Regions from separate parts of the Nocardiopsis sinuspersici genome, predicted to be linked through region 1. Evidence: riboswitches for the same ligand, from Rfam matches in the RefSeq annotation. Region 1 holds a riboswitch; each other region holds the start of a gene.

Evidence for each region. A riboswitch is a leader RNA that binds a small molecule or an ion and turns the genes downstream of it on or off. The one in region 1 is predicted to bind thiamine pyrophosphate.
Region 2: it holds a riboswitch for thiamine pyrophosphate, as region 1 does, so the genes downstream of both, thiD (bifunctional hydroxymethylpyrimidine kinase/phosphomethylpyrimidine kinase) here and thiO (glycine oxidase ThiO) in region 1, are expected to answer to the same signal.
Region 3: it holds a riboswitch for thiamine pyrophosphate, as region 1 does, so the genes downstream of both, NOSIN_RS01325 (ECF transporter S component) here and thiO (glycine oxidase ThiO) in region 1, are expected to answer to the same signal.

The regions. Positions count from the first base shown of each region.
Region 1 covers NZ_MCOK01000001.1:3,177,284-3,185,178, forward strand. The annotation lists gene NOSIN_RS13635 (SDR family oxidoreductase) at 1-405, shown strand, start outside; gene NOSIN_RS13640 (zinc-binding dehydrogenase) at 565-1,572, shown strand; gene thiE (thiamine phosphate synthase) at 1,595-2,269, opposite strand; gene NOSIN_RS13650 (helix-turn-helix domain-containing protein) at 2,579-2,956, opposite strand; TPP riboswitch at 3,082-3,193, shown strand; gene thiO (glycine oxidase ThiO) at 3,162-4,433, shown strand; gene thiS (sulfur carrier protein ThiS) at 4,436-4,651, shown strand; gene NOSIN_RS13665 (thiazole synthase) at 4,654-5,433, shown strand; gene pknB (Stk1 family PASTA domain-containing Ser/Thr kinase) at 5,907-7,892, shown strand.
Region 2 covers NZ_MCOK01000001.1:701,983-709,877, forward strand. The annotation lists gene NOSIN_RS02985 (glycosyltransferase family 4 protein) at 1-46, opposite strand, end outside; gene NOSIN_RS02990 (DUF6457 domain-containing protein) at 303-554, shown strand; gene NOSIN_RS02995 (alanine/glycine:cation symporter family protein) at 762-2,183, shown strand; gene thiD (bifunctional hydroxymethylpyrimidine kinase/phosphomethylpyrimidine kinase) at 2,273-3,076, opposite strand; TPP riboswitch at 3,065-3,163, opposite strand; gene NOSIN_RS03005 (DedA family protein) at 3,267-3,956, opposite strand; gene NOSIN_RS03010 (DUF368 domain-containing protein) at 3,976-4,905, opposite strand; gene NOSIN_RS03015 (acyl-CoA synthetase) at 5,401-7,089, opposite strand; gene rocD (ornithine--oxo-acid transaminase) at 7,448-7,895, shown strand, end outside.
Region 3 covers NZ_MCOK01000001.1:300,826-308,720, reverse strand. The annotation lists gene NOSIN_RS01340 (enoyl-CoA hydratase/isomerase family protein) at 38-844, opposite strand; gene NOSIN_RS01335 (energy-coupling factor transporter transmembrane component T family protein) at 880-1,680, opposite strand; gene NOSIN_RS01330 (ABC transporter ATP-binding protein) at 1,673-3,271, opposite strand; gene NOSIN_RS01325 (ECF transporter S component) at 3,275-3,889, opposite strand; TPP riboswitch at 4,004-4,111, opposite strand; gene NOSIN_RS01320 (transglycosylase domain-containing protein) at 4,212-6,467, opposite strand; gene NOSIN_RS01315 (alpha-1,4-glucan--maltose-1-phosphate maltosyltransferase) at 7,207-7,895, shown strand, end outside.

The DNA of each region.
Region 1 (7,895 bases):
GCCGGCGAGGGCAGGGTCGCGTGGGTCTCGCGGGACGACGTGGCGGACGTGGCCACGGCGGTGCTGACCGACCCGATGACCACGCTCAGCTCCGACAACGCCACCTACGACGTCACCGGCCCTGAGGCCCTGTCCCTGGGCGCGGCGGTGGACAGGCTGAGCACGCTCACCGGCCGCCCGGTCCGGTACGTGCCCGAGACCCGCGAGGAGGCGCTGGAGTCGCGCCGCGGCGGCGGCGCCCCCGACTGGGCCGTCGAGGGATGGGTGTCGTCGTACGAGGCGATCGCCTCCGGGGAACTGGACGTGGTCGCGCCCACCGTCCCCGAGCTGACCGGACACCCGGCCCAGTCCATCGAGGGCTTCCTCCGGCGCCATCCCAGTGCCCTGTCACACGTCGCGGTCTGACCCCGGGCCGCCACCCCGCCACCGCCGTGCCCCGCGCGCGGCGGTTCCACCGCCTGCGGGCCGCTGCGCCGCCGGCTTTCTCCACGGCGGCATTGACCTCAAGCATTGTTGAGGAAGAAGGATGTGCGGTGTCGGCGAGGCGGACACGGAGGAGAAGAGATGCGCGCGGTGGTGGTGGACGGATTCGGCGGTCCCGAGGTCCTGGTGGCCCGGGAGGTGTCCGAACCCGAGGTGGGGCCCGGACGGGTACTGGTGGAGGTCGGGGCGTCCAACGTCATGTATCTGGACACCCTGGTCCGGAGCGGCTGGGGAGGGGAGTACTTCCCCGTGTCTCCCCCCTACGTCCCCGGCGCGGGAGTGGTCGGGCGGGTGGCCGCGCTCGGTGAGGACGTGGACCCGGGCTGGACGGACGCCCTGGTGGTCACCGACACCGGGCACACGGACGCGTCGGAGGGGCGTACCACCCTGCCCGTGGACGGATACGCCGAGCGGGCCGCCGTTCCGGAGTCGGCACTGGTCAGGGTGCCCGAGGGGGTGGACCCGAAGGCGGCGCTGGCACTGCTGCACGACGGGCCGACCGCGCTGGCGCTGGAGCGGGCCGCGGCCTTCGGCCCCGGCAGCACCGTCCTGGTCGCCGCCGCCACCGGCGGGGCGGGCAGCCTGGCCGTCCAACTGGCCCGTGCGGCCGGAGCACGGGTCCTCGCCGCGGCCCGGGGAGAGGCCAAACTGGCGCTCGCCCGTGAGCTGGGCGCGCACGAGGCCGTGGACTACTCCCGGCCGGGCTGGGAGAAGCGGGTTCTCGAGCTCACCGGGGGCACCGGGGTCGACGTCGTCCTGGACGGCGCTGGGAGCGCCCTGGGCGAGGCGGCCTTCGGGGCCGTGGCCGACGGCGGACGCTTCATCGGCTACGGAACGGCGGGGGGCCGCTTCTCAGAGGTGGACACCGAGGAGGCCGGGCGCCGCGGTGTCGAGGTACTGGGCCTGTTCGACCTGCAGGCACAGGACCCCGACGACAGGCGAAGCGCCCTGCGGTACATGCTGGAGCTGACCCGCCGGGGCGAGATCACCCCGCACGTAGGGCTGGCCCTGCCGCTGGAGCAGGCGAGCCGGGCGCACGCCGCGCTGGAGGGGCGCACGGTCCTCGGCAAGGTCCTGCTGGTGTCCTGAACCGGGGCCGGGCGCCCGTGCCTCAGCCCTGTCCGGGTGTCCTGGCGGTCAGGCGCCGGCGCAGCTCCGCGGCGGCGGCCCGGGGGTCCGGCGCCTCCGTGATCGCGCGCACGACCACGACCCTGCGGGCACCGGCGTCCAGCACCTGGTCGATGTTGTCGGCGTCGATCCCGCCGATGGCGAACCAGGGGCGGTCGGCGCCCAGGGCCGCGGCCCGCCTCACCAGGTCCAGCCCGGCGGCCGGGCGGCCCGGCTTGGTGGGCGTGGCCCAGGTGGGGCCGACACAGAAGTAGTCGCTGCCGGGGTCCTCGGCGGAGGCGGCCGCGGCGTCGGCGTCGTTGTTGGAGCGGCCGATGAGGGGATCGGCGCCGATGATGTCGCGGGCCATGGGGACGGGCAGGTCGCGCTGGCCCAGATGGAGGACGTCGGCGCGCACGGCGCGGGCGATGTCGGCGCGGTCGTTGACCGCGAGCAGGGCGCCGTGCCGCTCGCAGGCATCCTGCATCACCTCCAGGGCCGCGATCTCCTCCCGGGCCTCCAGGCCCTTGTCCCGGAGCTGGATGATGTCCACTCCCCCGGCCAGGGCGGCGTCGGCGAACTCGGCGAGATCGCCCCGCCCGGTCCGGGCGTCGGTGCACAGGTACAGAAGGGATGTGTCCAGGCGCTTGCGCAGGCTGGTTCCGTGGCTGGTCCTCACACCGCTCACCTTAGGCCCTGAGCCGGGCGGGCCCAAGGGGAGGGAGCGCGACGGCGCGCCCCCCGCAGATTCCGGTCCGAACCGTGTGCGGGGGGCGGGTTCCACGGGAGGAGCCGGGCCGCGACGGGTGCTGCGCCGTAGGCGTCCGCTGAGGATCGCGGCGGGCGACGGCGTGGGCACGGGCCTCAGGCGTGGGCGACGCCGAAGAACCCCGGTCCTTGGCGCCCCGAGCCCTTCGTGAGGAACCACGGCCGGAGGCCGACCGTCGAGGATGGTGGAGGGTGACGGGCGGGCCCGCGGGCACGCGAACTAGAAGGCCATGCTCTGCGCGCGGCGGCGCACCTCGGTGCCCCGGTTCTCACGCATGGCCTGGATGGGCGTGCCCGGCAGGGAGTCGTCGGGTGTGAACAGCCAGCGCAGGGCCTCCTCGGTGGAGAACCCCGCGTCGCTGAGCAGCATCACCGTGCCCGGCAGTCCCTTGACCAGGTCGTGGCCGTCGACGAACGCGGCGGGGATGGACAGCTCACCTCCGCGGACCACGCCCATCAGTCGGTTCTCACGGATCAGTGTCTTGATCCGGTTCGGGCTCACGCCCAGCGGCTGGGCCGCCTCCTTGAGGGTCAGCCACTCGCCGACCAGTGCGTCGATGTCCATGTCGCTTTGTGTCACGGCACCAATCTGCCACATCCCCGCACGTGCGGTGCACCTGTGGCGCGGATGAGACGGCTCTCGGCTCGGAATCCGCCCGTTTCCCGCTCCGGCGGAGGCCCCAGGGCGTGTTCGGCGGACACGCCCTAGAATGGGGACGGACCCACACATCCCGCGGGAGCCGGGTGATACCCGGCTGAGAGGGAGGCTGGCAGCCTCCGACCGCACGAACCTGATCCGGATCATGCCGGCGAAGGGAGGGGAGACCAGCGCCGTGCGCACTTCGAACACCCCCCGCTCCCCCATGGGGCACCCCACCGACGGACGTGCCGGCGACCGCGGCGTCGTCGTGGTCGGCGGCGGCCTCGTCGGGCGTGTCACCGCCTGGCGCGCCGCCCAACGGGGGCTGTCCGTCACCCTGGTCGAACCCGACCCCGTGGCCGACCCGGCCGGGGCCCGCGCCGCCTCCACCGTCGCGGCGGGCATGCTCACCCCCGCCACCGAGGCGGTGTTCGGCGAGGAGCCCCTCATGGAGCTGGGGGTCCGCTCCGCTGCCATGTACGCCGACTTCGTCACCGAACTGGAGGAGGCCAGCGGCCTCGGCGTGGGCCACCGCGCCACCGGCACGCTCCTGGTCGCCTTCGACCGCGACGACCTGGCCGTCCTCACCGAACTGCACGAACTCCACCAGCGCCTGGGCATCGCCACCGAACGCCTGACCAGCCGCGGGTGCCGACGCCTGGAGCCGATGCTGGCCCCGTCCGTGCGCGGCGGCCTCCTGGCCCCCGACGACCACTCCGTGGACCCGCGGCGGCTGCTGCGCGCCCTGGCCGTGGCGGGCGAGCGCGCGGGCGTCACCGAGATCGCCGGGCGGGCCGAGGAGGTCCTCGCCCCCGGCCCGGACGGCACCCGGCTGGGCGTGCGCCTGGACGACGGTCGGCTGCTGCCCGCCGACCAGGCGGTCCTGGCCGCGGGCTGCTGGGGCGACGCGGTCGGGGTCCCCGAGCCGGTGGTCCCGCCGCTGCGCCCGGTCAAGGGCCAGCTGCTGCGCGCCCGGGTGCCCGCCGGTGAGCCGCCGATCGTCGGCCGGACGGTCCGCGGACTCGTCAGGGGCTTTCCGACCTACCTGGTGCCGCGCGCCGACGGCGAGGTGGTCATCGGCGCCACCCAGGAGGAGCTGGGCCACGACACCTCGCTCACCGCCGGGGGGCTGTGGCAGGTGCTCCGGGACGCACGCGAACTCGTCCCCGGGGTGAGTGAGCTGGAGATCACCGAGACCTGTGTGGGCCTGCGCCCGGGCTCACCCGACAACGAGCCCCTGCTGGGCCCCACCCGGGTACCGGGGCTGCACCTGGCCGCCGGGCACTTCCGGCACGGGGTGCTGCTGACCCCGGTCACCGGCGAGGTCATGGCCCGGGCACTGACCACCGGCGTCCTGCCGGAGTACGCCCAGCGCTTCGCCGCGGACCGGGTGTTCGGCGGCGGGGGCACGACGAAGCGGAAGCAGTGGGAGTAGCAGTGGAACTGATCATCAACGGCGACCGCCGCGAGGTTACCGACGACACCACGGTGGAGGCGGTCGTGCGCGACCTGACCGCCGCCGCGAACGGTGAGATCCCCGGCGGTATCGCCGTGGCCGTCAACGACGAGGTGGTGCGCCGCGCCGCGTGGTCCGACAACGCGCTGGGCGCGGGTGACCGCGTGGACGTCCTCACCGCAGTACAGGGAGGCTGAGCATGGCCGAGTACACCGCCCGCGCCGACGACCCGCTCGTGATCGCGGGGACCGCCTTCGGTTCCCGGCTGATCACCGGCACCGGAGGGGCTCCCTCCCTGGAGGTCCTGGAGGAGGCCCTGGTCACCTCCGGCACCGAGTTGACCACCGTGGCGATGCGCCGGGTCTCCCCCGCCACCCAGGGATCGGTGTGGGACATCCTCACCCGCAACAAGATCCGGGCGCTGCCCAACACCGCCGGGTGCTTCACCGCGGCCGACGCCGTACGCACCGCCCGGCTGGGCCGTGAGGCGCTGGGCACCGACTGGGTGAAGCTGGAGGTGGTGGCGGACGAGCACACGCTGCTGCCCGACCCCGTGGAGCTGTTGGAGGCCGCCGAGCAACTGGTGGACGAGGGCTTCGTCGTCCTGCCCTACACCAACGACGACCCGGTGCTGGCCCGGCGCCTGGAACAGCTGGGCTGTGCGGCGGTGATGCCGCTGGCCGCGCCGATCGGGTCCGGGCTGGGCATCCGCAACCCGCACAACCTGGAGCTGATCGTGGAGCAGGCCGGCGTGCCGGTGATCGTGGACGCCGGGATCGGCACCGCGAGCGACGCGGCCCTGGCGATGGAACTGGGCTGCGACGCGGTGCTGCTGGCCACGGCCGTGACCCGGGCCCAGGAGCCGGTACGGATGGCCGCGGCGATGCGCGACGCCGTTCGCGCGGGCCGCGGCGCCCGGCTGGCCGGGCGCATCCCGGTGCGCCGCCACGCCCAGGCGTCCTCCCCCGGGATCGACTAGCGCGGCGGCCGGGAGCAGGCCGGGGAGACCGACGAGAGTTGGGACACTCTCACGGACACACGCATGTGGCCGATGAGATCAAAGTGATTCCTGAAACCGATGTGGCGTTCTGTGCCCCTTCCGACCCCGACGGGAGGGGAACGGAGCGCCGTCGGCCCGGTCCGCGAGGGCGTCGACCGTGGTCAGGGCCGCCCCGCCGAGTGCGGCGTGAGGCGGGTGGTTCACGCCCGGGGCGTTTGGCCCCGTCCCCTACCGTGGAAAAGGTGTGCGCCCCGGCCGCGAGGGCAGCGCGCGCACGAAGACGACCCAGGCGCGAGCATCCCCACCAACGGTGGAGCGGGGCGACGCGACCGTGAACCGCGGGGCAGACTCCGCGCGGGCTTCCGCTATCGTGTCGGTTCGACACCCGGTGTCGGGTACGCGCCACCGGCCGCGACAGCCCGCGCTCCCCGCAGCAAGGACACTACTCCGCCGTGGACATGACGACTTCCGACCCGCTCGTAGGCACCACCCTGGACCGACGCTACTTCGTCGAGTCCAGGATCGCCGGAGGCGGGATGGCGACCGTCTACGTCGCCCACGACCTGAGGCTGGACCGGCGCCTGGCGCTGAAGGTGATGCATCCTTCGCTGGCGCAGGACCCCACCTTCGTCCAGCGCTTCATCAACGAGGCCCACTCCGTCGCCAAGCTCTCCCATCCCAACGTGGTCCAGGTCTTCGACCAGGGTGAGGACCAGGGGCACGTGTTCCTGGCCATGGAGTACGTTCCCGGACGCACGCTGCGCGACCTGCTCAAGGCCCAGGGGCGCCTGGCCCCGCGCGACGCCCTGAACGTGATGGCCTCCGTGCTGGCCGCTCTGGGCGCCGCCCACCAGGCGGGCATGGTGCACCGCGACGTCAAGCCCGAGAACGTCCTCATCACCGAGGACGGCCGGGTCAAGGTCGCCGACTTCGGCCTGGCCCGCGCCGTGGAGCAGTCCAACCAGGGCCTGACCCGTACCGGCACCCTCATGGGCACGGCCGCCTACCTGGCACCCGAGCAGATCGAGCGGGGCACCGCCGACGCGCGCAGCGACGTGTACGCGGCGGGCATCATGCTCTACGAGCTGCTCACCGGCGGCCAGCCGCACACCGGCGAGACGCCCATCGCGATCGCCTACCAGCACGTCAACGAGGACGTCCCGCGCCCCTCGCACTTCCTGCCGGGCCTGCCGCCCGAGGTGGACGGGCTGGTCACCAAGGCCACCGAACGCGATCCCCGGTACCGCCTGGGCAACGCGGGCCAGTACCTGGCCAAGGTCCTGGAGGTCCTCAACGTCCTGCCCGCCTCCTCCACGGCGGGCCGGGCCCCGCTGACGCCCGTCACCCCGACGGCGGCCACGTCCTCGGTCACCGCCCCGCAGCTCATCGCCGGCGGGGCCGGCCCGGGCACCGAGAACGCCACGATGATCGTGGACATGAACTCCGCCGGCCTGGACGGGGACGGATACGACGGCTACGACGATGACGACGGGTACGACGACTACCGGAGCGGACCCGACGACCGGCGCCGCCGCAACCTGCTGATCGGGATCGGCGCGGCGGTCCTGGCGGTCATCGTGCTCGGTTCGGGCTGGTGGTTCCTCTCCGGCCGCTACGCGGACGTTCCGGACGTGGTCGGTTCCGCCCCCGAGGCCGCACGGGAGCTGATCCGCTCCGAGGGGCTGGTCTACGTACTCTCCGACGAGACCGTCTACAGCGACGTCGAGGCCGGCGCGGTCGCCGAGACCGACCCCGCGGCCGGGGAGAGCCTGTCCCCCGACGCCGAGGTCACCGTCCACCTGTCCAAGGGGCCGCAGAAGGTGTCCATGCCCGACCTCGAGGGCGAGGACTCCGCCAACGCCCTCAAGCAGATGGAGGACCTCGGCTTCGCCCCGGAGAACGTGGTCCAGAAGGAGGTGGACGCCGAGGACGTCGAGCCGGGAACGGTGGTCTCCACCGACCCCGCGGCCGGGGAGGAGGCCGACCGGGAGGGGACGGTCACGATCTCCGTCAGCCGCAGCATCTCGGTGCCCCCCGTGGTCGGCCAGGACCTGGAGGGCGCGCGCACGGCCCTGCAGGACCTCGGCCTGACCGTCGAGGTGGTCGAGCAGGAGAGCGAGGACGTCGCCGAGGGCAAGGTGATCCAGCAGAGCCCGGACAGCGGCGCCGGCGTCGGCGCGGGCGACACCGTCACCCTGACCGTCTCCACCGGCCCGCCGGGTGTGGCCATCCCCGACGTGGTCGACATGAAGGTGAAGGACGCGCGCAAGGCCCTGGAGGAGGCCGGCTTCAAGGTCAAGGTCGAGAAGCTCTTCGGCGGCGACGTCGTGACGCACCAGTCCCACACCGGCAAGGCCCCCAAGAAGACGGAGATCACGATCACCGCGACCCCGGGCGGCATCGACCTGGGCGACTTCGGCGACCGGGGCGACGACTGACGC
Region 2 (7,895 bases), 2.5 Mb from region 1:
CGGAGTTGGTCACCCCGTTGACCTGCGGAAGGAAGGATTCTGTCACGATGGCCACGCGGAGTGGTCCGCGCGTCTCGGTCGGGGACATGCGAGTGGCTCCCAACGCCGGGGGGACGGCTGCCTCCGACGTTAGGCTCGGGGGGTGAATCCCGGTCGGGGCGTGGGAGAACCGCGTCCGAAGACCGGGCGTGGACCGACCGAGCGGGCGGTGACGGCGCTCCGGCGCCAGTGTTGCCGCCGGGTGATCCGCCGATGGCTATGATCGGCTGACGCAATCGACGTGCTCTCTAAGGAGTCATACGGTGACCCTCACCGAATGGGCGGAAGTGGTCAGAAGAGAACTGGATCTGACCGGTACGGAGCCGTTCCGGAAAGCGGACGTCGATCGGGTCCTGGACCTGGCGAGGGACGCCGCCCACTCCGTGGCCCGGCCCGCGGCGCCCCTGACCACCTATCTCCTCGGCGTGGCGGTGGGGCGGGGAGCGGACCCCGACGAGGCCGCGGCCGTCCTCAGCAGGCTCGCCCTGGCCCAGGACGACGAGGGCGGTGTCTGAGCGCGCGCACGCGGGAGAAGACGCGTGCGCACACGAAGAAACCGGCATGTGGAACAGGCGTGATTCGTTCGTTACGCGTCGGTGCGATTCTTTGCCGGTATCGCCAGGCCTCCACCAGTGCCGACGCGATCGCAAGGGTGCCCGAACTCCCCGCACCGAGACACCGGCGGCCCCGTCCCCACCCACTCACCGATAGGGAGATCCCCTGTGGACCAACTCCTCGAAATGGCTGGCATCGTCAGCAGCATCATCTGGGGACCCTTCGTCCTCATCCCGCTGCTGGCCGGTGTCGGGCTGTTCCTCACGATCCGACTGCGCCTGCTCCAGCTCTTCCGCCTGCCGCACGCGCTGTGGCTCGCCTTCGTCCGCCGGAAGGAGGACGAGTCCGTCGAGGGCGACATCTCCCACTACCAGGCCCTGAGCACCGCCCTCGCCGCCACCGTCGGCGTCGGCAACATCGGTGGTGCCGCGCTCGCCATCGGCACGGGCGGCCCCGGCGCGCTGTTCTGGATGTGGATCGTCGCCCTTCTCGGCATGGCCACCAAGTACAGCGAGGCCCTCCTGGGCGTGAAGTTCCGCCGCACCAACGACAGGGGCGAGCAGAGCGGCGGACCGATGTACTACCTCAAGTACGGGATCCGCGGCGGTCTGGGCACCACCCTGGGCGTGGCCTTCGCGGTCTTCGGCTCCATCGCCGCCTTCGGTATCGGCAACGGCACGCAGTCCAACACCGTCTCCCAGCAGATCACCAGCGTCACCCCGCTCGCCCCGTGGATGGTCGGCCTGATCCTGATGCTGCTCGCGGGAGCCGTCATCCTCGGCGGTATCAAGAGCATCGGCCGGGTCGCCTCCGCGCTCGTGCCGCTCATGATCGTCCTCTACGTCGGCATCTGCCTGGTCATCCTGGCCGTCAACTGGGACGCCATCCTGCCGGCGCTCCAGCTCGTGGTGACCGACGCCTTCACCGGCACGTCCGCGGCGGGCGGCTTCGCCGGCGCGGGCTTCATGCTCGCCATCCAGCAGGGCTTCGCCCGCGGCATCTTCTCCAACGAGTCGGGCCTGGGCACCGGCGCCATCGCCGCCGCCGCGGCCAGGACCAGGCAGCCGGTCCGCCAGGCCATGGTCTCGATGACCCAGACCTTCATCGACACCATCATCGTGGTCACCATGACCTGCCTGGTCATCATCGTCACCGGCGCCTGGAGCGCCGCCAACAGCGATGACGGCTCGCTGATGACCTCCTACGCGATCACCGAGGGCCTGGGTTCGATCAGCCCCGCGCTCGCCCCGGCCGGCGCCTACGTCGTGGCCATCGCGGTCGCCGTGTTCGCCTTCACCACCCTGCTCGGATGGGCCTACTACGGCGAGCGGTGCGTGGAGTTCCTGGGCGGCAGCCGCATGATCACCCCCTACCGCCTGGTGTTCATCGCGGTCATCTTCATCGGTGCGGTGGCCAGCCTGGACTCCGTGTGGCTGTTCAGCGACATCGCCAACGGACTGATGGCGCTGCCCAACCTCATCGGGCTCCTGCTGCTGTCCCCGATCGTCGTGGCCGAGACGCGCAAGTTCTTCGACCACCCGGACTGGAGGGACCCGAGCAAGGTCATGGAGGACGTGAGCAAGACGTGAGCGGATAGCCCACCGCGCACGAGGAGGGGGGACCGGCACGGAGCCGGTCCCCCCTCGTGTCGTCGCGCGGCCGCCGGAGGCGGCGCCCGCTACCACCAGGCGTGGAAGTGGTGGACCGGGCCCTGGCCGCCGCCCGCGTCGATCTCGTCGGCGCGCCGGATCGCCTCGGTCAGGTAGGCCTTGGCGTCCCCGACGGCCGCGGCCACGTCCGGGCGCTGCGGCAGCAGGGCCGCGATCGAGGAGGACAGGGTGCACCCGGTGCCGTGCGTGTTGCGGGTGGCCACCCTCGGGGCGCGGAACTCGACCGGGTCGGAGCCCCGGGAGGCCAGGACGTCGACGCTCTCCCCGCCGGACAGGTGACCGCCCTTGAGCAGGACCCGGCGCGGCCCCAGTTCCAGCAGCCGCGCGGCCTGGGCGCGCATCGTCGCCAGGTCGGCGGCCTCGGGCTCCTCCAGCAGGTCGGCGGCCTCGGGCAGGTTCGGGGTGATCAGGTCCGCGCGGGGCAGCAGCTCACTCCGCAGCGCCTCGACGGCGGAGGACTCCAGCAGCCGGTCACCGCTCTTGGCGACCATCACCGGGTCCACCACCACGTTCGGAAGCGCGTGGCGCCCGATCGCCTCGGCCACCGCCTCGGTGACCTCGGAGGTGCCCAGCATGCCCACCTTGACCGCGTGCACGGTGGCGTCGGCGAAGAGGGTGTCCATCTGGTGGGCGACGAACTCGGCCGGGACCGGGTGGACCCCGGTGACACCGCGTGTGGACTGGGCGGTCAGCGCGGTGACCACGGTCATCCCGAAGGTCCCGTGCGCGGAGAAGGCCTTGAGGTCGGCCTGGATCCCCGCGCCCCCGCTGGGGTCGCTGCCGGCGACGGACACGATGTTGTACGCGCTCATGGGCGTTCCTTCGCTAGTGCTAACTAGGGCAGGTTCGACGGGTGTGCTCTCAGCCGGGACGGTGTCCCGGCACCCCGCGCCGTGGGGGCCGCCGCTGCGGCCCCCACCTCGGTATGCGTCTGTGGGTGTTCTCCAGGGAGGGTATCCCGAGGGCGTGCGCCGCCCGGAGCCGGGGCGCTCCCCCGGGCCCTCAGGTGGAGGTGTCCTCGGAACGGCGGGCCCTGGCCAGCTTACGGAGGCGGGCGAGGACGAACCACAGCACCAGCAGGCCGGTGACCGCGATCACGAGATTGCTGATGATGCCGCTCCACTGGAGCAGGACGGGCTCGATGGCCGGCCCGAAGGCGAAGCCGAGACCGATCCAGATCGTGTTCCACACCGCGGAACCGACGACCGTGTACACGGAGAACCGGAACAGCGGCATCCGCTCGATCCCGGCGGGGATGGAGACGAAGCTGCGCACCACGGGCACGCACCGGCCCAGGAGGACCGCGAGGCCGCCGAACCGGGCGAAGAAGCGCTCGGCCTTGTGGAAGTCCTCGATCTCCAGCAGCGGAGTCCTCCGGACCAGCCGCGCCGTGCGGTCACGGCCCAGGAGCGCGCCGGCGGCGTAGAAGCCCCACGCGCCGAGCAGGCCGCCGACCGTCGCCCACAGGATGGCGAGCCACACGTTCATCTCCCCGGAGTAGGCGAGGAAACCAGCACCGGGCAGGACCGCCTCGCTGGGCACCGGGGGGAAGAACGTCTCGATGAACAGGGCCACGCCCACGCCCGGCTCGCCCAGGGTGTCCATCAGGTTCAGGATCCACCCGATGAAGCCCTCGTACTGGTGGGCCGACCCCTCCGCCGCAGGGGCCGCCGTCCACGGATTCGTCGCCATGAGGCCGTCTTTCCCGTTCTCAGACGCGGGTGGGCACCTGGTGGTGCTCGGTCTCCACATCCTGGCCGCGCTTGCGGCGCTCCCACACGATGGCCGCCGTCACCACGGCGAAGCCGACCACCATGAACACCACCGTGACCGGGACTTCGGTGGGAGTCAGGATGACGCGCTCCTCGGTCTGCCAGGGCCACAGGGCGCGCAGCGAACCGGCCATCAGACCGGTGAGCACGACCAGGGTCAGGTGGTGGAAGTTCTCCAGCAGGTACTGCAGGATCTTCACGAACACCGACAGGCCCGTGAGCGCGCCCAGCGCGAACACCGCCAGGTAGGCGACGTCCATGTCGCCGACCGCGCTGATCGTGGGCTCGTACAGGCCCAGGGTGAGCAGGATGAACGAACCGGACAGGCCCGGCAGGACGAGCGCGCAGATGGCCACGGACGCGGCGAGGAAGACCACCACCGGGTGGGTGGGCAGGTTCGCGCCGGGCAGGCCGGTGAGGAGGAACGCGCCGGCGGCGAACACCAGGGCGACGAGGTAGTGCCAGGCCCGCCACTTCCTGCCCGCGCCGGTGTAGGGAATCCACAGGCATGCCAGGACCAGGCCGAAGAACAGCGCGTACGCGTACTGGGAGTAGGACTCGACCAGCGGGGCGAGCAGGATGGCGGCCAGGCCGAGGAAGACCACCATGCCGACCAGGGCGGGGATCAGCACGCTCCAGTCCACCTGGCGGAACTGCTCCCGGGCCCGTTCCCTGCCGCGGCCGCGCGGGACGTCGGTGACGTAGCGCTTGATGCCGCTGACCATGTGGCCCGCGCCGCCGATGAGCTTGTCGTAGAGGCCGACGATCAGGGCGACCGTGCCGCCGCTGATGCCGGGCAGGGCCTCGGAGGCTCCCACCGCGCCGCCGCGCACCGCGTTGAAGATGTAGCTGCCTACTGACTTTGGCATCTGGGTTGTTGGGCGCCGCACGGGCCGGAACCCGGGCGAGGGCGCCGTCCTCCGTCCTAGTGGTGCCACCGCACGCGCACTGTGTGCACGGGTGGAGGGTGGGTCAGGGGTTGTCCATGTGATCCACGGTCCCGACCGGACACGCGATGGGGTCCGCCGACACCGGCCGGACGCACCGACCAGGCCGGGGCGGGGGAGAAGAGACCGTGAGGCCCGGAACCAGGAGTCGTCAGTCTAGCGGTGGCGGGACGGGCGGGGAGTGGTCCGGAAGGCGCCGAACCCCTGTTTCGGCTGGGTAAGAGCATATTGACGCTGTGCCCGAAATGAAGGACTCCCTACCGCCGGGGTGTGGAGTTCCGCAGCGGAGGGGTGCGCGGCCCCGCAGCCTGGGGCTTCGCGGCCCCGGGGCGCGGAACCCGGGATCGCGCCGCCCGAGGCCGCGCCGCCCGAGGTCGTGCGGTCCGGGTCAGCAAGGCCGTCCCGGGACCGGGCCCCTCAGCGCGCGAGCGGGTCCGGCCCGACCGGGTCGGGAGCCGCCGTGTCGACCCGTGCGACCGACGCCGCCCACCGGTAGTCCTGCTTGCCGACCGCCGTACGACGGACCCGGTCCACGAAGTGCACGGTCCGCGGCACCTTGAACCCCGCCAGCCGCACACGGCAGTACGCGCGCAGTTCGGCCTGCTCCAGCCGCGCGCCCGGAGCCAGCGAGACCAGCGCGGTCACCCGCTGCCCGAGCCGCTCGTCGGGGGCGGGCACCACGATGGCGTCCTCCACCGCGGGGTGGGCCTTCAGCGCGGCCTCCACCTCCTCCGGGTAGACCTTCTCCCCGGCGGTGTTGATGACCACGCTGCCCCGGCCCAGAAGCACGATCGAGCCGTCCGCAGCCCGGGTCCCGAAGTCGCCCGACAGTGCCCAGCGGCGGCCCTCGCCGTCGGTGGGGAAGGTGCGTGCGGTGGCCAGGGGGTCGTTGTAGTAGCCCAGCGGGATCCGGCCGGTGCGCGCGATCCGCCCCACCTCGGGGGAACCCGGCGGCAGCGGGCGCAGGGAGTCGTCCAGCACCGCGATGCTGCCGCCCATGGTGAAGCTGCGGTTGTCGGAGGCACCGGACAGGACCTCGGCCCCCTCCCGGCCGCCGTCCCGCTCGGCTCCGGTCGCCGATCCGCACACGCCCGTCTCCGAACCCCCGTAGGAGTCGGCCAGGGCCACGTCCTCGCGCCAGGCGTGCCACAGCGCGCGCACCGCCGGGGTGAGCGGGGTGCCGCCGGAGCGCACCGAGCTCAGCTCGGGGCACAGCCCGGGCTCGGTGAGCAGGTGGCGGGCCAGGGGACGGGCCATGGCGTCGCCCACGAGCTGCACGGTGTGCACGCCCTCCCGGTGCGCCGTCTCCAGCACCCGGTCCGGCTGGAAGCTGCGGTCGGTGTACAGCACCACCCGCTTGCCGCACAGCAGCATGCTCAGCGCGTTCCACTGCCCGGCCGCGTGCATCAGCGGCCCCAGCACCAGCATGCGCTGGGGGAAGCAGCGGGTGGCGCGCTCGGCGGACTCCTGCGGGGTCCGGGCGCGCGGCGCACCCGGTGCCCGGCGCTCCAGCGCGGCGCGGAAGATGTCCACCTGCCGCCACAGGACCCCCTTGGGGTAGCCCGTGGTGCCGCCGGTGTAGAGCAGGTAGTGGTCCTCGCCGCTGGTGGGCGGCAGCACCGCGTCCTCGGGAGCCGAGGCCAGGGCCTGCTCGTAGTCGGTCCCCTCGGCCTCGCGCGCGGAGCCGTCCGCGAGGAGCAGCACGTGCCGGAGCCGGGGCAGGTCGGAGCGGACCACGGCGACCGTCGGGGCCAGGGAGTCCTCGACGACGAGTGCGACCGCGTGCGAGTCGGCCAGGACGTGCCGCAGTTCGCCCGCGACGTAGCGGTAGTTGACGTTGACCGGGACCGCTCCCGCGCGCAGGATCCCCAGGAAGGACTCCACCCACTCGGTGCGGTTGAAGGCCAGGACCGCGACGTGCTCGCCCCGGCCCACGCCCGCCTCCACCAGGTGCCGGGCCAGGCGCAGCGAGCGCTCGTGCAGGGAGCGGTAGGTGAGCCTCCGGGAGCCGGCGACCAGGGCGATCCGGTCGGGGACGGCGTCGGCGACCGCGGCGAACAGCCGGGAGAGGGAGAAGGGGTCGTCCGTGGACGCGGGGATGGACACGCCTGGCCTCCCTGACGCGATCGACAGGCCGTCCACGGCTCGGGGCTCGCGGCGGCGGAGTGGCTGTTGGTGCGACCGTACCCCTCGGGAGAGCGCCCGATCGAGGTCGGGGCTGTGGAGCGCGTCACCAGGGGTCTTATCCCAGGTCACGGTGTTCGTAACAGCCCCGTTCAGCGGGTGCGCGGGGCCCGTTCGCCCCGGGTTTCGGGCCGCGCCCGGGCGCTGTGATACGCGCCACCCCTTGTGGGTCCACCGGATCATCTGCTCAACTCTTGGGGATCCCGCCGGAGGGGCGCTACCGAGCCCGGCGGTGGGTATCACTTGTCTGACATCGGTCAATGGTGATCGGAGCGGCTAGATGGGCAGCACCCAGAATCTGGGCCAGCGTTACTCCGCCGGAGACCCCGGCGGAGAGGAACTCTCCAGCACGGACCACATCGCGCTCGCACGGGCGCGGTCGGCACACAACTACTCCCCCCTTCCCGTGGTGATCGCCGAGGGCCAAGGCGCCTGGGTGACCGACGTCGAGGGCAGGAGGTACCTGGACTGTCTGGCCGGGTACTCGGCCATGAACTTCGGCCACCGCAACCCCGACCTGCTCGAAGCCGCGCACCGGCAGCTCGACCGGGTGACGCTGACCAGCCGGGCCTTCTACAACGACCAGTTCGGTCCGTGGGTCAGCGCCCTCGCCGACATGGTCGGCAAGGAGAAGGTCCTGCCGATGAACACCGGTGCCGAGGCGGTGGAGACCGGCATCAAGGTGGCCCGCAAGTGGGCCTACGAGGTCAAGGGCGTCCCGGAGAACG
Region 3 (7,895 bases), 2.9 Mb from region 1:
CGCCCTCCCCGCCCGACCGGCTCAGCGCCCGACCGGCTCAGCGCCCGACGAAGGAGGCCTTGCCCGGCCCCTGCTCGACGAAGCTGCGCATACCGCTCTTCTGGTCCTCGGTCGCGAACAGCCCGGCGAAGTGCAGGCGCTCGATCTCCAGGCCCGTGTCCAGGTCGGTCTCCATCCCCCGGTCCACGGCCTCCTTGGCGGCGGCCAGCGCCACGGCCGGGCCGTCGGCGTACTTCGCGACCCGGGCCACGGCCGCCCCGTAGACCTCCTCGTCCGGGACGACCTCGTCCACCAGCCCGATCTCACGGGCCTCGTCCGCCTTCACGTGGCGGCCGCTGAAGATCATCTCCTTGGCCCGAGGCGCTCCCACGAGGCGGGGCAGGCGCTGGGTGCCGCCCGCGCCGGGGATCACGCCGAGCTGGATCTCGGGCACGCCCAGCCTCGCCCCCGCGCCCGCGACCCGGAAGTCGGCGGCCAGCGCCAGTTCCAGGCCGCCGCCCAGCGCGTATCCGGTGACGGCCGCCACGACCGGCTTGGGAACGCGCGCCACCAGGGTCAGCGCGCCCTGCAGGTTGCGCGCGTACTCGCGCATCTCGGCTGCGGTGCGGTCCGCCATCTCCTTGATGTCGGCGCCCGCGACGAACACGCGCTCGCCGCCGTAGACCACCACGGCGCGCACGTCCGGGTCGGTGGACACCTGCTTCGCGGCGTCGGCGATCTCGGCCGTCATCGCGGCGTTGAGCGCGTTCACCTTCGGTCTGTCCAGCCTGATCACGGCCACACCCGGGTGGTCCGGGTCGGTCTCCACGCGAACGAACTCGCCCACGATCCCCACCTCTTCCATTCGACGTCGGTGTCCTGAACTGCCTACCACCAGGTTCAGGAGAAGAGCAGCACCAGGGTGCCCAGCCGGGCGGACAGCGTGTACGCCGCCACCAGGAGCAGGGCCGCGCCCGCGAGCAGCAGCGTGTCCGCCCGGCGCCAGCGGCTCCGCCTGGCCCGCGTGCGCGGCCCGGTGCCGAACGCGCGGGCGTCCATCGCCGTGGCCAGCAGCGTCCCGGTGCGGATGGACCGCACCAGCAGGGCGAACAGGCGGCCGAAGAACAGCGTGACCATCCGCACGGGGTTGCGTCCGGCCTCCAGCCCGCGCGCCCGCCGCGCCAGTGTGATGGTGCGCCACTGGTCGGCCAGCAGCGGGACGAGGCGCAGTGCCGCCAGCACGCCCATGGCGGGCCGCTCGGGCACCCGCAGCCGCTGCACCAGCCCGTCGGACATCTCCGTCGGGTCGCTGCTCACGGCCGCGATCAGGCCCGGCAGGGCGATGGCCAGCAGGCGCACCGCAGCGCCCAGGGCCCCCTCCGCGCCGTGCTCGCCGTACAGGTAGTTGACCAGGCCGTTGGAGAGCCCCATGAGCAGGAAGGGGCCGCCCAGGACGAGCAGGGTGCGCCGGTCGATCCCGCTGAACGGCAGGAGCAGCAGGGCCCCCGCCAGCACCACGCCGCCGGTCACGGCGTCCACGGCCGGGACCAGGCCGAGGCCCAGGAGCAGGGCGGCGAGCAGCTTGGCGGCGGGGTTGAGCCCGACGAGCCAGTAACGGAACCCGCCGTCCTCCGGCGCGTCCAGGGTCAGCGTGTCCCCGCCCGGGGTCCGCCGGTCGTCCGCGGTCCGCCGGTCACCCACGGGTCCTCCTCACTCCCGCGCCGCCCCGCGCGGCGACGGGCTCGGCCGCTCCCGGCTCCGGGACTGCGGCCTCGTACACGGCGCGGCCGTCGGCCACGCGCACCCGCGCGTCCGCCAGGTGCCGCAGCAGCAGGCCGTCGTGGGTGGCCATGACCACGGCCCTCCCCTCGGCCCGCAGGGCTCCCAGCAGCTCCACCAGCTCGGTCCACGTACGGGTGTCCTGGCCGAAGGTCGGCTCGTCCAGCACGAGCACGTCGGGCGCGTGCGAGGGGCCGGAGCTGAGCGCCGTGGCCACCGACAGTCGCCGCTTCTCCCCGCCCGAGAGCGTGTAGGGGTGCACGTCGGCCAGACGGGTCAGGCGCAGCCGCTCCATCAGCTCGTCCACCCAGGCGTCGGTCTCGGCCGCACCCATCCCGGCGCGCAGCGGGGCGAACCGCAGCTCGTCGCGGACGGTGGTGGTGACGAACTGGTCCTCGGCGTGCTGGAAGACCGTGCCCACGTGCCGGGCCAGCCTCCGGGCGGGCCAGCGCGCGAGGGGGCGCCGGTCGGCCCCGGCCAGCGGCCCGCGCGGCAGCACCTGTCCCCGGTGGGGCCTGGACAGCCCGGCCAGCATGGTCAGCAGCGTGGACTTGCCCGCACCGTTGGGGCCGGTCAGGGCGGTCGCGGTCCCGGCGGACACGGTGGCGTCCACGCCGTCGAGCACCACGCGCCGGGGCGCGGAGCGCACACCCAGTTGGAAGGGGGTGCGCGCGGCCACGTCCACGGCCTCCAGCAGGGCTCCTCCCCCGGGCGCCGGAGGCAGTTCGGGGGAGGGCTCGTTCCCGGGCACCCACACCCCCTGTGCGGCCAGTGAGCGCCCGTGCCCGGCGAACACGGCGGCCGGGTCCCCGTCGGCGACCACGCCGCCGCCGGGCTCCACGACCACGACCCGGTCCACCAGGCCGACCACCTCGGCCACGCGGTGCTCGACGAGCACCATGGTCGCCTCGGTCTCGGCGAGCAGGCGTGCGAGCACGCCGCGCACCAGCGCGGCCCCCGCCGGGTCGAGGTTGGCGGTGGGCTCGTCGAGCAGCAGCAGGCGGGGGCGCATGGCCAGCGCCCCGGCGATCACCAGGCGCTGCTTCTCCCCTCCCGACAGCGCGCCGGTGGAGTGGCGCGGCCCGTACGGAAAGCCCACGGCGTCCAGGGCCTCGTGCACCCGGGGCCAGATCAGCCCGGGCTCCATCCCCAGGTTCTCCGGGCCGAAGGCCACGTCGTCGCCCGCGCGCGCCATCACCAGCTGCGTCTCGGGGTCCTGGCTGACCAGGCCGACCGCGCCCCGCCCCCGGTCGGCGGGCTCGCCGTCCACGAGCAGGCTGCCCTCCTGGTCGCCGCTGATCGCGCCGTCCGGGCCGGTCAGACCGGCCAGCGAGTGGAGCAGGGTCGACTTGCCCGCCCCGGAGGCGCCGAGAAGCAGCACGCGCTCACCGGGTTCGACGACCAGGTCCACGCCGCGCAGGGCGTGCTCCCCGCGCCCGGAGTGCCGCCAGCCCCAGCCGGACAGCTCCACGCGCGCGCCGGGACGGGCGGTCCGCCCGTTCGTCCGCGCCACGGGTCAGCCCTTCGCCGACGGGAAGGGCGCCAGGGCCCCGGACCTGGCCAGGGCGGTGGTGAGGAGGCGTGCGCCCACGCCCGCGATGACGGCGGCGCTGATCACCACGATGACGCCGTACACGATCTGGAAGTGCAGCGGCCAGGTGACGTTGTAGGCGATGTTGTCCCGGATGGCGGGGGAGACGCCCGCGACCGCCGCGGCGAGCACGGCCACGCCCATGCCCCACCGCCGGTAGCCGAAGGCGAGGAAGACCAGCTCGGGCAGGATGCCCTGGAGGGTTCCGTCGAGGATGACCATGATCCCCCACTGGGTGCCCAGGACCGCGGACACCGAGGCGGCGGCGACCGAGGTGAGCAGGGCGGCTCCGGGCTTGCGGATGATCAGGCCGCCGAGCACGCCGGAGATCAGCCACATGCCGTAGACGACGGCCTGCGCGGGCGGGAATCCCACGAACAGCGGGGTCGTGACCGACCAGACGATGTTCCAGAGCCAGAAGACGACGCCGACCGCGACGCCGATGACGGCGGCCACGACGATGTCGACGGTGCGCCAGCTCCGCAGCCGGCCGAGGACGTCCTGCCGGAAACCGGTCCTCGCGGTGCTGTTCCTCTTCATGTCCTGCTGTCCCTTCGTCGGGGGATGACGAGGGGCCATGTGGCCAAGAGCGGCACCGACGGAGTGTGCCACGCGCGGCCGGAGTACTGCCGGTGCGCGGGAGCACGCCACCGGTGACGGGTTCCTACGACTTCCTTCGCTGGCATGACCCAGATCAGGTGTGTAAGGGTCTGCGGCCGGGTGCCGCACTCTCAGCGCTCACGCGCTCCCCTGTCGGTTCTTCCTCCAGTATGGGGCACAAAGGAGGATCGTGGGGTTTTTCGCCCCCACGATCCTCGTCTTTTCCCGGACGACCCGGTCCCGCGGCGGCTCCGTGAGGGCGTCAGGCGTCGCCGCCGTCGCCGGATCCGGACGGCCTGCCGGGTGAGGGATCGCCGAAGGTCTTCGGTGACGGCGCGAAGTCCTCCTCCGGAAGCTCGTCCACGGCCTCCTCCATGGTGGCCTGCCAGATCGGGCCGGGCAGCGTGGCGCCGTAGACCATGCCGTAGTAGCGGTCGCCGATCTTCACGTTCTGGAGCGGGTGCTGCTCGCCGCCGCGGATGTCGCCGACCGCCACGGTCCCGACCAGGTTCGGGGTGTACCCCGCGAACCACGCGTAGGCCGCGCTGTCGGTGGTACCGGTCTTGGCCGCGGCCGGGCGCCCGATCCCCAGGCCGTTGGTGGTGCCGCCCTTGAAGGTCTGCTGGAGCAGGTGGCTGACGCCGTCGGCGACCTTGGTCTCGATCACCTTCTCGCAGTCGGGCTTCACCTCGACCTTCCTGCCGTCCTCTCCCTCGAACCTGATCGAGGTCACCGGGGTCGGCTCGCAGTGGGTGCCCCGGGAGGCGAAGGTGGCGTAGGCGCCGGCCAGGGTCAGCGGGGAGACCTCCTGGTCGCCCAGGGTGAAGGAGTTCCACACACCCAGTTCCGCGCCGTCCGCGCGGTGGATGCCCAGCTTCTCGGCCATCTGCGCGGTCTCGCACAGGCCGACGCGCTCCTGCAACTGGGCGAAGTAGGTGTTCACCGACCCCTTGGTCCCGCTGACCATGTTGTGCGTGCCCCCGCTGCTCTCACCGGCGTTGCTCACGTTCCACGTGGCCATCCTGCCGCCCTCGCAGTTCCTCATCCCGCTGACCGACGTGCTCTCGGGCGAGTTGAAGCTGGTGCCGTACCCGAGGCCGGCGTCCAGGGCGGCGGCCAGGGTGAACGGCTTGAACGTCGATCCCGCCTGGTAGCCGTGGGAGCCGCCGTCGTCCTTGTCCACGGCCAGGTTGATCGAGGTGTTGCCCGGTTCCTCGTCGAAGCCGTAGCTCATGTTCTGGGCCATCGCCCGCACCCGTCCGGTACCGGGCTCCACCAGCACCTCGGCGGCGAACTTGGTGGACTCGTCCCCGGGGACGTACTTCTTGATCGCCTTCTCCGCGGCCTTCTGCATGTCGGTGTCGAGCGTGGTGCGGACGGTGATACCGCCCCTCTCGAGTATCTTGTCGCGCTCCTCCTGGGTGTCGGCGAGCGCGTCGGAGTCCCTCAGCCAGTGCATGACGTAGTCGCAGAAGAACGGCTGCTCGCTGTGGAAGCAGCTGCCGCCGCGCGGGGTCACGTCCACCTTCAGCTCTTGGGCCTTGTACTTCTCCGCCTCCTGCGCCTCCAGGTACCCGGTGTCGACCATCCGGTCCAGCACCATGTTGCGGCGCTTCGTGGCGGCTTCGGGGCGGGTGATCGGGTCGTAGTACGACGGGGCCCGCACCATTCCCGCGAGCGTGGCGGCCTGCGCGGGATCCAGTTCCGAGGCCGGTACGGAGAAGTAGCGCCGCGCGGCGATCTCGATGCCGTACGCGTTCTGACCGAAGTAGGCGAGGTTGAGGTAGCCCTCCATGATCTCGTCCTTGGTGAGCCGCTCCTCGATGTCGACGGCGTAGCGCAGTTCCTGGACCTTGCGCCCCAGGGTCTGCGCGGTGGCGTCCTCCACCTCCTCCTCGCCGTCGGCCTGCTCGATGAGCAGGTTCTTCACGTACTGCTGGGTGATGGTGGACCCGCCCTGGGTGTTGCCCATGGCGGTGCGGACCGCGGCGCGGAACGTGCCGCGCAGGTCCAGTCCGCCGTGCTCGTAGAAGCGCTCGTCCTCGATCGCCATGAGCGCCGCCGGCGCCCAGGGGCTCATCTCGTCCAGGGGCACCACGTCGCGCTCGCGTTCGGCGACCTCCGCGATCGGGTCGCCGTCCGCGTCGGTGAGCAGGACCCGCTCTGCCAGGGGTTGTATCTCCAGGTTTCCGGACATGTCCATGAAGGCCGCCGCCGAGTCCCTGGCCACCAGCCCGGCTCCACCCACCCACGGCATGACCAGTGCCGCCGACAGCAGCCCGGCGACCGCGCTCGTCCCCGTCAGACGCAGGAGCACGTCCTTCCTCGTCCCGCCCGGGACCGGTTCCGCCAGTCTCCCGCGCAGAACCGCGACCCGCCGGCTCACTCCCGGTACCGCGGCCCACCGCTTCGGGACCGCCTTCCGCAGCCCTGCGCGCGGGGAGGCGGTGCGCTCCCTTCCCCGCGAGGCCCGGTTTCGCCGCCATCCGCGCGGCGGGCGCTGGTTCGGCTCCGTCACATCGCCCCCCTACGGCCGTGTACCTCCCGGCCCGCGGACCACACGGGCAGGGTCGTCCACAGACCACGCTCGCATAAGGGGTGCAAAGGGCAAACCGTCAAAACGGGCGTGTCACCGAAAAGCTTCCCCAATCACCAGCAAAGGACCTCAGAACGAACATGTTTCATCAACAGTCACAAAGCAGACGCAGCACAAGCCCGGCACCGAGAGAGGAGAGCGTTTTCCGGAGGGATTCGCCGACCGGGGACGGCCCGCACCGGGGCGAGCACCGCGCCGACGGCCATTCGGCCGCGCCCGGGTGTCCGGAATACGGCCACGCGCTCCGGAGGTGCATTCGGACATCCCTACCCACCGCTCCACACCGCCCAACATGACCGATCAGTTTTTCGGCATTTCCCCATAACCCAGCGGAAAACAACCACAGAGACCCCTGAATCAGGTGTGGCCTTATGACCGCTTTGAGAGGTTTACCCAGGTGAAACCCGGAAAATACTCACTCTTAGCACACACGGCAAGTGTGATGAGGATCACACAAATTATTCGGCCCGGCCACTCCGCCAAACCCCGCAAGAGGGCAGACGATAGACAGCGGAGAGCACCGAAGCCGTAATCCGGACAGTTTCAGTTCCGGACACTTCGTTGACTCCACCTCGCCTTGGATTAGTCCCCGGTTATTTCCGCCTGCCGAAAATCGGCACGCTTCCATAACGCCCAAATCATGACAATTACGGTGTAGCCAGTGATCGGACGCCTGCCCATACTCGACATCTCTCCAGACAACGACCTAGGCCCGGTGAAAGCCGTCCCCGGAGAACGTTTCACCGTGGGAGCCACGGTGATCCGCGAGGGCCACGACTCCCTCGCCGCGGGCGTCGTCGTCTACTCGTCCCGGGGACGCCGCGAAAGCCTCGTCCCCATGCGCGAGCGCGCGCCCGGCACCGACCGGTACGAGGCCGAGATCAGCCTCCCCTCCGAGGGAGGGTGGTCGTTCGCGATCGAGTCGTGGACCGACCCCTTCGCCACCTGGCACCGCACCGCCCGGGTCAAGCTCCCCCTGGACCAGGACACCGGCCTCGTCCTGGAGGAGGGCGCCCGGCTGCTCGCGCGCGCCGGTCGCCGTGTTCCCCGCAAACCCGTGCTCACCAGGGCCGCCGAGGTCCTGCGCGACCCCTCGCGGCCCCCGATGGAGCGCCTCGCCGCGGCGCTCACCCCGCGGGTCCTCGACGAGATGGAACGGGCTCCCCTCCGCGAACTGGTCACCAGGTCCCGGCGTACCCGCGTGGTCGTCCACCGCGAGCGCGCGCTGTTCGGCTCCTGGTACGAGTTCTTCCCCCGCTCGGAGGGTGCCCAGACCGGTACCGCCCCCGGCCAGGAGCGCTCGGGCACCTTCGCCACCGCCGCCAAGCGCCTGCCCGCCATCGCCGACAT